Regions from separate parts of the Heyndrickxia sp. FSL K6-6286 genome, predicted to be linked through region 2. Evidence: riboswitches for the same ligand, from Rfam matches in the RefSeq annotation. Region 2 holds a riboswitch; each other region holds the start of a gene.
What was found. A riboswitch is a leader RNA that binds a small molecule or an ion and turns the genes downstream of it on or off. The one in region 2 is predicted to bind S-adenosylmethionine.
Positions count from the first base shown of each region.

Region 1: another riboswitch for S-adenosylmethionine. It lies ahead of MHI39_RS06220 (O-acetylhomoserine aminocarboxypropyltransferase/cysteine synthase family protein); the one in region 2 lies ahead of MHI39_RS06925 (methionine ABC transporter ATP-binding protein).
Region 3: another riboswitch for S-adenosylmethionine. It lies ahead of MHI39_RS02395 (methionine ABC transporter ATP-binding protein); the one in region 2 lies ahead of MHI39_RS06925 (methionine ABC transporter ATP-binding protein).

Region 1 is NZ_CP152029.1:1,250,996-1,254,131, reverse strand. It holds gene MHI39_RS06225 (homoserine dehydrogenase) at 1-606, opposite strand, end outside; gene MHI39_RS06220 (O-acetylhomoserine aminocarboxypropyltransferase/cysteine synthase family protein) at 657-1,952, opposite strand; SAM riboswitch class I at 2,143-2,255, opposite strand; gene MHI39_RS06215 (aminotransferase class I/II-fold pyridoxal phosphate-dependent enzyme) at 2,449-3,136, opposite strand, start outside.
Region 2 is NZ_CP152029.1:1,410,743-1,413,878, reverse strand. It holds gene MHI39_RS06935 (MetQ/NlpA family ABC transporter substrate-binding protein) at 1-28, opposite strand, end outside; gene MHI39_RS06930 (methionine ABC transporter permease) at 56-724, opposite strand; gene MHI39_RS06925 (methionine ABC transporter ATP-binding protein) at 717-1,748, opposite strand; SAM riboswitch class I at 1,855-1,960, opposite strand; gene MHI39_RS06920 (hypothetical protein) at 2,107-2,445, opposite strand; gene MHI39_RS06915 (MFS transporter) at 2,611-3,136, opposite strand, start outside.
Region 3 is NZ_CP152029.1:436,738-439,873, reverse strand. It holds gene MHI39_RS02400 (methionine ABC transporter permease) at 23-685, opposite strand; gene MHI39_RS02395 (methionine ABC transporter ATP-binding protein) at 675-1,700, opposite strand; SAM riboswitch class I at 1,785-1,903, opposite strand; gene MHI39_RS02390 (L,D-transpeptidase) at 2,050-2,388, opposite strand; gene MHI39_RS02385 (hypothetical protein) at 2,726-3,136, shown strand, end outside.

The DNA.
Region 1 (3,136 bases), 160 kb from region 2:
AAAGGCATCTTTTCCACTAATATCATTCGTCGGGTCAGCCTCCGCATAGCCTTTTTGCTGTGCTAAATGAAGAGCTGCCTCGAATGACAACTTGTTCTCTCTCATTTTTGTCAAAATAAAATTTGAGGTGCCATTTAGTATCCCTTGAACCTTTGTAATTCGATTAACTTGCAGCAATCGTTGGATGGTTCTTATAATTGGAACCCCACCAGCCGTTGTTGCTTCAAATGCAAGTTTTACATTCCGTTGCTTTGCTTTATGAATTAATTCCTGCCCATATTTTGCAAACATGACCTTATTAGCTGTAATCACATGGATGCCCTTATCAATTGCCTGCTTCAAATACGTGTAACCTGGTTCCTCTCCTACAATCGCTTCAAAAACTACATCCAAATCACGTATATTAAGAATCTCTTCGAAATCTGTTGTGACAAGTATATTCGACTCAATGTGTCTCTTTTTATTTTTATCCCGAATCAATACCGCAACAATTTCCACCCTTACTCCCAGCAGTTCATTAAGCTGCTGTTGATGGGAGTGAATTGCAGTATAGACACCTTCACCAACCGTTCCAAAACCTAAAAGCGCTGCCTTTATGACTGACATTAAGAAATCCCCCTTATTCGCCTGACCGACTGTGCAAAAATTTACTATTTCTATACTGTGACACTTGTTGCTTTTACAATCGCTTGATCTAAATCTGCTGTTAAATCCTCTACTGCTTCCAAGCCGACCGAAAGGCGAATCAGTTCCTCTGTTACACCTGTTAGTTTAAGATCCTCTGCATTAAGCTGTTGATGGGTAGTAGATGCAGGATGGATAATTAAAGATTTTGCATCCCCCACATTTGCAACATGAGACCATAATTTTATCTCATCGATGACTTTTCTTCCTACTTCCCGACCACCTTTAATCCCAAAGTTGACAATGGAACCAAATCCACCTTTGAAATATTTAGTTGCAAGCTCATATGATGGATGTTCCTCTAGTCCTGTATAATTAACCCAAGCAACGGCAGGATGATCTTGTAAAAATTGGGCAATCTTCAATGCATTTTCATTATGCTTTTGTACACGTAGATGCAATGTTTCAAGACCTTGTAATAATAAGAATGCACTATCAGGACTTAAGCTAGCACCGAAATCACGCAATAACTGCACACGAAGTTTTGTGGCAAATGCTGCTTGAGGCACATCAATGCCATATCGAAGGCCATGATAACTTTCATCCGGCTCTTTAAAATAAGGGAATTTATCACTATTCCAATCAAATTTACCTCCATCAATCACGACACCGCCGATTGTCGTACCATGTCCGCCAATCCATTTAGTAGCGGAATGAACAACAATATCAGCACCCCATTTTATTGGATTAGATAGATATGGTGTTCCGAAGGTATTATCTATGATCAACGGAATTCCATTTTCATGGGCAACATTTGCTACTGCCTCAACATCTAAAACATGTAGGCTTGGATTGCCAATAATTTCTGCAAAAAGAGCTTTCGTTTTTGGTGTGATTGCTTCCCGAAAATTTTCCGGATCAGTTGCATCAACAAATTTCACTTGAATCCCATATCTAGGAAGCGTCGTTGCAAAGAGATTAAAAGTCCCGCCATAAAGATTTCCAGCAGCGATAATTTCATCTCCTGCACTAGCAATATTTAAAATAGAAAAAGCAATGGCGGCCATCCCTGATGAAAGTGCAACAGCTGCTGTTCCCCCTTCCAAAAGGGCAATACGCTGCTCAAATACATCAACCGTTGGATTGCCAATTCTTGTATAAATATAGCCAGGTTGTTCAAGGGCAAATAACCCTTGGGCATGATCTGTATCTTTAAAAACATAGGATGTCGTCTTATAAACAGGAACAGCCCGTGAACCTGTCGTTGGATCAGGCTCCTGTCCCCCATGAAGTAATAACGTTTCTGGTTGATAGTTTTCATTTGTCATTTTGAATTCCTCCTAGATCTTTTTATTATTCAGGTGAGGCTAAATAACATTCAATGGCTAATAACATTAAGCCGCTTAAACTAGGTAAGGTTCATTGAGTAATTCCTCTGTTGTGGGATTTGAGAAGTATGGAATGAGGGGAAACAAAAAACCCTCTTCATAAGAAGAGGGCTTATTATATCAGTTCCTCCCCTTATCTTTCAGATCTAATTGATCTGTAGGAATTAGCACCTTTTCAAGCACGAATGCTTGAAGGTTGCCGGGCTTCAAAGGGCCTAGTCCCTCCGCCGCTCACGATAAGAGTGATTATTAAATTTAGAAAATTTTAAATTGCTCTTGTTTTGCATTATAAAAGATGGATGAATAGTTCGTCAACCTTTTTTCTATTAAAAAAACTTTTTAGTGGATATTTCTTTCATCCCTTTAAAACAGCCGCTAAGTGAAAAGGCATGACTTTTTATCAAAGTAGCAAACGATACTAAACTTGATACCAATCTTATAATGCGGCTTCTATCGCACGCTTAAATTGCTTAATAATATCTGCTGAATCTTCTATTCCTACCGAAATGCGAATAACCCACTGATTGATTCCTATGCTTTCTTGCTCCTCTAAAGTAAGACTACGATGAGATGTTCCAAACGGATAGGATACAGTTGTTTCCACTCCTGCTAATGTAGGAACAAGTTTTACCCAGCCTAAAGAGGAAAAAAACTGATGAATATCTACAGCTTCTCCTAATTCAATTGTAACTATCGCACCATTTCCCTTAGTTGATAGATTTTCTGGATAGTAAACTTTTTTTACATTGGAATGATTCGTTAGGCTTTCTGCTAACAGTTGAGCATTAGTTGCTTGGCGCTCCATTCTTAATGCAAGTGTTTTTAACCCTCTACTAGTAAGCCATGCTTCAAAGGGACTTAAATTTGTACCCAAATTAACTACCTTTTGTCTTGCTTTTGCCATCAATGCTTCTGCTCCAACAACTACGCCAGCGGTTACATCACTGTGCCCACCTATATATTTCGTTGCGCTATGAGCCACAATATCCACTCCGTCCTTAAAAGGCTGCAATAAATATGGAGTTGCGAATGTATTATCTACCATTGTGCAAAGCTGAAATTCCTTTGCGATTCGAACCAATTCAGTCACGTTTTCTATCCGTAAAAATGGGTTGGTTACTGTT
Region 2 (3,136 bases):
CAAAAAGTATACCTAACCATTTTTTCATTTGTATTTCCTCCTCTTTAATATGAAGTTATCGCTTATCTATTTTTCTTGTAATTAAATCTCCAATCATCTGGATGATGAAAACGATAATTAAAATTATAATTGTAGCTACAAAAGTAACATCTGTACGATTTCTTTGGAAACCATCTAAATAGGCTAGATTTCCTAATCCGCCGGCACCAATTGCACCTGCCATTGCGGTATACCCTACAATAGCAATGGATGTAACAGTTATACCTGAAACAATGGCCGGCATTGATTCTGGTAATAATACTTTAAATATAATGGTACTCATCTTGGCACCCATAGCCCTCGCTGCTTCAATAACGCCTTTATCGACTTCTCTTAGACCAATCTCCACTAATCTTGCATAAAAAGGTGCCGCACCTATAATCAATGCAGGTAAAGCTGCTTCTGGCCCAATTATGGAACCGACAATTGTTTTAGTAAATGGAATTAAAAGAACAATTAATATAATGAAAGGAATCGAACGAAAAACATTAACAATTGCTGAGATAATTGTGTTTATTGCACGGTTTTCCCATAAACTTCCTTTCGCTGTAAAAAACAATAACAAACCTAATAATATTCCGATTACAAATGTTGCAATCACGGACCAGAATGACATATATATAGTTTCTTTAGTGGCATCCCACATAGAAACCCAATCTACGTTTGGAAAGTATTTCTCAAGCATCTGCCTTCATCACCTCTAGCTCAATCTCCTGTTGTTTTTGTAAATAAGTTAATCCCTTATTTATTTCTTCTTCCTCACCATCTACATGAATGAACAATGTCCCATATGATCCATTCTGTGTTTGTGAGATGTTGCCCTGAATAATATTTACAGAAAGAGAATAATTCCTAATAAGATCAGTTATAATCGGTTGTTCAGCAGAACCTCCAATAAAAGTAATCTTCACTAATCGTCCACTTGAATACATATTTAATAGTTGTTGTACTGTTTCATGGGTATCTTCAGGTTCTGTGAGTTGTCTAACGAAACGTTTTGTTATTTTCTCTTGAGGTTTTCTAAACACATCAAGTACGCTTCCCATCTCAACAACCTGACCATTTTCCATAACAGCAACTCGATGGCAAATTTTCCTAATCACATGCATTTCATGGGTAATTAGCACAATCGTTAATCCAAGTCTTTTATTAATATCCACTAATAGATCCAAAATAGAATCTGTAGTCTGTGGGTCCAATGCAGAAGTCGCCTCATCACATAAAAGTACTTGAGGGTCATTTGCTAAAGCACGGGCAATACCTACACGTTGCTTTTGTCCACCACTAAGCTGTGAAGGGTATGCTTCTTCCCTTCCATCTAATCCAACAAGCTTAATTAATTCGTCTACTTTTTTTCTACGCTGCTGTTTTGATACACCCGCGATTTCAAGAGGAAAAGAAATATTTTCCCTAACAGTACGTGACCAAAGAAGATTAAAATGCTGAAATATCATTCCAATGCCTTGTCTTGCTTTTCTTAGCTCTGCACCCTTTATACTTGAAATTTCCTTCCCAGCTACATGAATCTTACCCGAGGTTGGAATTTCTAGACCATTTAACATACGGATTAACGTACTTTTCCCGGCACCTGAATAGCCAATAACACCAAAAATTTCACCTTTATTTATATCAATGTTAATGTCATTAACTGCTGTAACTTCTCCATTTTTTGTAGAAAATATTTTTTTTACTTTTTGAACGGTTATCATGCTGTCCACCTCACTTGTATATGACGCCTAGTATTCCAATAATCTGGGCAAAATAAAATGCCTTTCTGCAAAATGACAGAAAGGCATGAATAATTATGAAACCTTCCTCTCATCTTCCAAAGTTAAAAACTTTGTGTGAATTGGCACCATTTCAGATATCTGACGGTTGCCGGGCTTCATAGGGCACATCCCTCCACCTCTCTTGATAAGAGCACATATATATGTAATTGTTAATCTTTCAAACAAAAAATCCCGTTATTAAACTTTCAATATCAAAGACTTAATTTAGTACAAAAGTCATTCTATCATGATGGTTAATGACTGTCAACAAAAAATCACAAGAAATATAGTTCTCCATTCATGCAATCTGATAGTCTTTACTTAGCCATAAAATCGATTCAAGTAAAAGTGATAAGCGATAGGAGCCATATAATGTAAGTTCGTTATTTTTCACTAATTGACTTAAGCGAATATGACCATTTAAAAGATGACATAGTATTGGTTTGGAGGCATGTATTTCTAAATTCGATTCGCCTATATCTTTTTTCATTATAGAACAGCTATTTTTAGAAATATACAATCCCCATTCCTCTTTATCGCAAACAAATTTTATCATAATAGGACGGTTTGGAAATAAGGCATTCAAATGTTTTCGATTATCCAACTCTTGAATCAGTCTTTCAAAAAATGAATCCACAAAGATCACCCATTTCTCGTTTATCTTTTATACACTTATTCATTTTTTGAATAGAAAATCCTCTATCTATCGTTCTACAATTTTTTCAAGATATAAAATACATAAAAAATTCTTGTCGAATAAAATCATTATCTATTTATTTCCCAAGAAATTTGTCATAAGTATTTATACTACTTTTGAAATAGGAGGATGATCTTTTTTGCTTCCAAAAGATTTAAAGACAATAAAAAAGTAGATCGACCCCACTAAATATAAAAAACATGTGATTGAAAAAACAATGGCGTAGCCATTATAAGAACCATTTCGTGAAACAATTCCCATTGAAACTGGCCCCATCAACGCCCATCCTAAATTAAATACCATTTGATTGACAGAGTTTGCAAGACCCTTCACTGAATTATCAACTTTAGACATCATTAATGACATTTGAATTGGATTTCCTGCATTCATTAAAGCCTGCCTGAATAAAAACCCAATTGCTGCAAGTAATAAACTATGAGTAAATCCCGTTAATAATAAAAATGGGAGAGAAGCCAATTGCAAAAAGACAACTGCCTTAACCTCCCCTACTTTACTTACTACAAATGGACCAATAAACATAGCGATGGCGGTTGCTGCCTGCCCCATCGAAATAATAAATCCAATCGTTGTATTTGAAGCATTAAATCGATCAGCAAAGTATAAATTTAAA
Region 3 (3,136 bases), 970 kb from region 2:
TGTTTTTATCATTGCTTTATTTTTATCTACGAAGGAAAATTCTCGCTAAGTAGTTGCCAACAAATTGAGCAATTTGTACAAGAATAATTAATAACACAACTGTCACAATCATCACTTGCGTATCAAAGCGTTGATAACCATAGGTCATCGCCAAATCTCCAAGGCCACCGCCGCCTACTGTACCTGCCATGGCTGAAAAATCAATTAATCCAACGGTGATAAAGGTAATTCCTAAAATTAGTGGACCCAAGGCTTCACGAATTAATACCCCGAAGATAATTTGTAGCTTACCTGCCCCCATGGCCTTCGCTGCTTCTATAATTCCCGGATCGATGGATACAAGATTGTTTTCGACCACACGTGCAATTCCGAAGGATGCTGCTATTGTCATCGGAAAGATAGCTGCAGCTGTTCCAATGGTTGACCCCATCACCATCCTAGTAATTGGGCTAATGGCAACGAGAAAAATAATAAATGGAATCGGTCGAATAATATTTATTAAAATATTTAAGATAGTAGATACCGTTTTATTTTCTAAAATATTGCCTTTTCGAGTGACGAAAAGGAGTAAACCAATAATCGTTCCAATGATTGTTGAAAAGATTAATGTAAAAATAACCATAGTCACTGTTTGACCCGATGCCTGCACTACTCTGGGCCAAAATGTACTCCAATCAACTTGCATGAGTTGTAACCTCCTTTATTTGTACAAATCTTTCTAAATGCTTCACTGCCTTATCAACTTCATGATCTGTCCCTTGTAATTCAACGATAAGCTGGCCAAAAAGCACTTCCTGTAACTCGCTAATATTGCCGTAAATGATATTAACATCTACTTGATAGGACTTCGCAATATCAGAAAGCAACGGTTTACTTGTCTCTTCCCCAGTAAAAACTAATCTGTATAAGCGACTTAATGGGTTAGATCGTAATTTTTCAAATAGTTTAGAAGAGATTTTGTCATTTAAAACAGAACTAATAAAATTCTTAGTTGTTTGTGTTTTTGGATTCGTGAAAATATCAAAAACCGATCCTTCCTCTATGACCCTTCCGTTTTCCATCACTGCTACTCTGTCACATATATTGCGAATGACTTGCATTTCATGGGTGATTAATAGAATGGTCACATTGTACTCTTCATTTACCTTTTTTAACAGATTCAAAATATCACTAGTAGTTTCTGGATCTAATGCAGAGGTAGCCTCATCACAGATAAGAATATCTGGGGATGTAGCAAGTGCTCTTGCAATACCTACCCGCTGTTTCTGACCACCAGACAATTGTTCAGGATAATACTTCGCCTTATCTGCTAATCCTACAAATTGTAATAGTTCTGTTACTCTACGATTAATCTCCTGTTTTGGCACTTTCGCAAGTTTTAATGGATAAGCAACATTTCCAAACACCGTTCGGGAGTTAAATAGATTAAAGGTCTGAAAGATCATTCCAATTCTTTGCCTCATCATCCTGAGTTCCTTCTCTGTAAGCGATAAATTTTCCTGATCATTGACAATCACTTTTCCAGTTGTTGGTCGTTCTAATAGATTTACCAGCCTAAGTAGGGTACTTTTCCCGGCTCCACTGAAGCCGATGACCCCAAATATTTCCCCTTTTTCAATCGACAAGGAGACATCCTGCACAGCTGCAACTTCTCTGCCTTTTGACTGGAAAACCTTACTTACACCTTCAAACTTAATCATGTTGTATTCTCCTCTCAAGAACAAAAAAACCCTTCTTCTTATCCGCACACAGATAAGAAGAAGGGTTTATATTAACCGCTCTACTTCTTATCTTTCAAGCTGATAAAACAATCAGCTTGCAGGAATTAGCACGGTATTTGCAAAATAGCAAACCCGTTGCCGAGGCTTCGCAGGGCCAGTCCCTCCACCTCTCTGGATAAGTAATAGTCATTTTATTTAATTTTTGTTCAATTAATTATGTTCAATAATATTCCGAAATATAATATAAGTCAATATCTTTTTTTATTTTTCTTAAATAATTTTTTTGAATGAAGTCTGTGGACTCGACCTAGTGGATACTTTTTAACCACTAATTTCGGCTTATCCTCACCTTAGTGCCTATCGGAACAATTTTCGAAAGGGAAAGAACATCCTTATTGTACATTCGAATACACCCATGTGAAACCAGCTTCCCAATTGAGGCAGGATTATTAGTCCCGTGTATTCCATAGTGCGGCTTCGATAATCCCATCCACATGATACCGAATGGACCTCCTGGATTTGGCTGTTTATTGATGATTGTATATACCCCTTTAGGTGTAGGGGTCAGCATCTTCCCCCCCCCGATTGGATAGGTTTTGACAACTCTTCCGGCATTCAACAATGTCAAACGGCGTTTTGCTGTTGATACATGAATTTCATATGCCACTTTCCCCACCTCCATTCATACATTATGCATACTCATGGATAATGAACCAATAGACATAAAAAAATTTAGTATGTATCAAATAGATGCAATCATTTTCAATGCCTCAAGACTCGTTTCCTTTGAACCAAAAGCTGTTCAGATAGTTTGTTGCTTTGCAAAGCCCTATTGCCGGCTTTTCTCCTAATAAAAGGTTCAGTGTTATTATGAAGTTTGTAGTTCTTATCTCGGTGTCATGAAAGGTTCTCTTATTCTTAACCTATTCTATTAGAGACAAATAACATCATGGAGGAGAATTTTTGGTAAAATATATTTAACAATCATAAGGAGCTTGATAATCATGAGCAAAAGTGATTTAGAAAAATTAACATTCGAATTAAATAAAATAAAAGAACTAAATAGTAAATTATTGGAGAATAATATTCAACCGATATTGAAAGAAAAAGTTCAGGATTTTTTAGATGCCTTTGAAGATTATTTTAGAGAAAGAGGGCTTGTTGTAAACGCAGGTCACTTGACTGTTCGCGCAGCTTTCGATTCCTTAGAGTTTACTGCTTTTTCAAAGGGCGACCCGACTATATTTATATTAAAGGATAGAGAAACGATTGCCTCCATATCTGTTAAATACAAAACACCAACACGGTCCGCATCATATCAGTTTGACACTGAAGAAGAACAGTTAAAATGGGAAATAAAAAAGGAAAACACATTATTTAGTTATCTGGAGAATCCTGAATTCTACTATACCGGT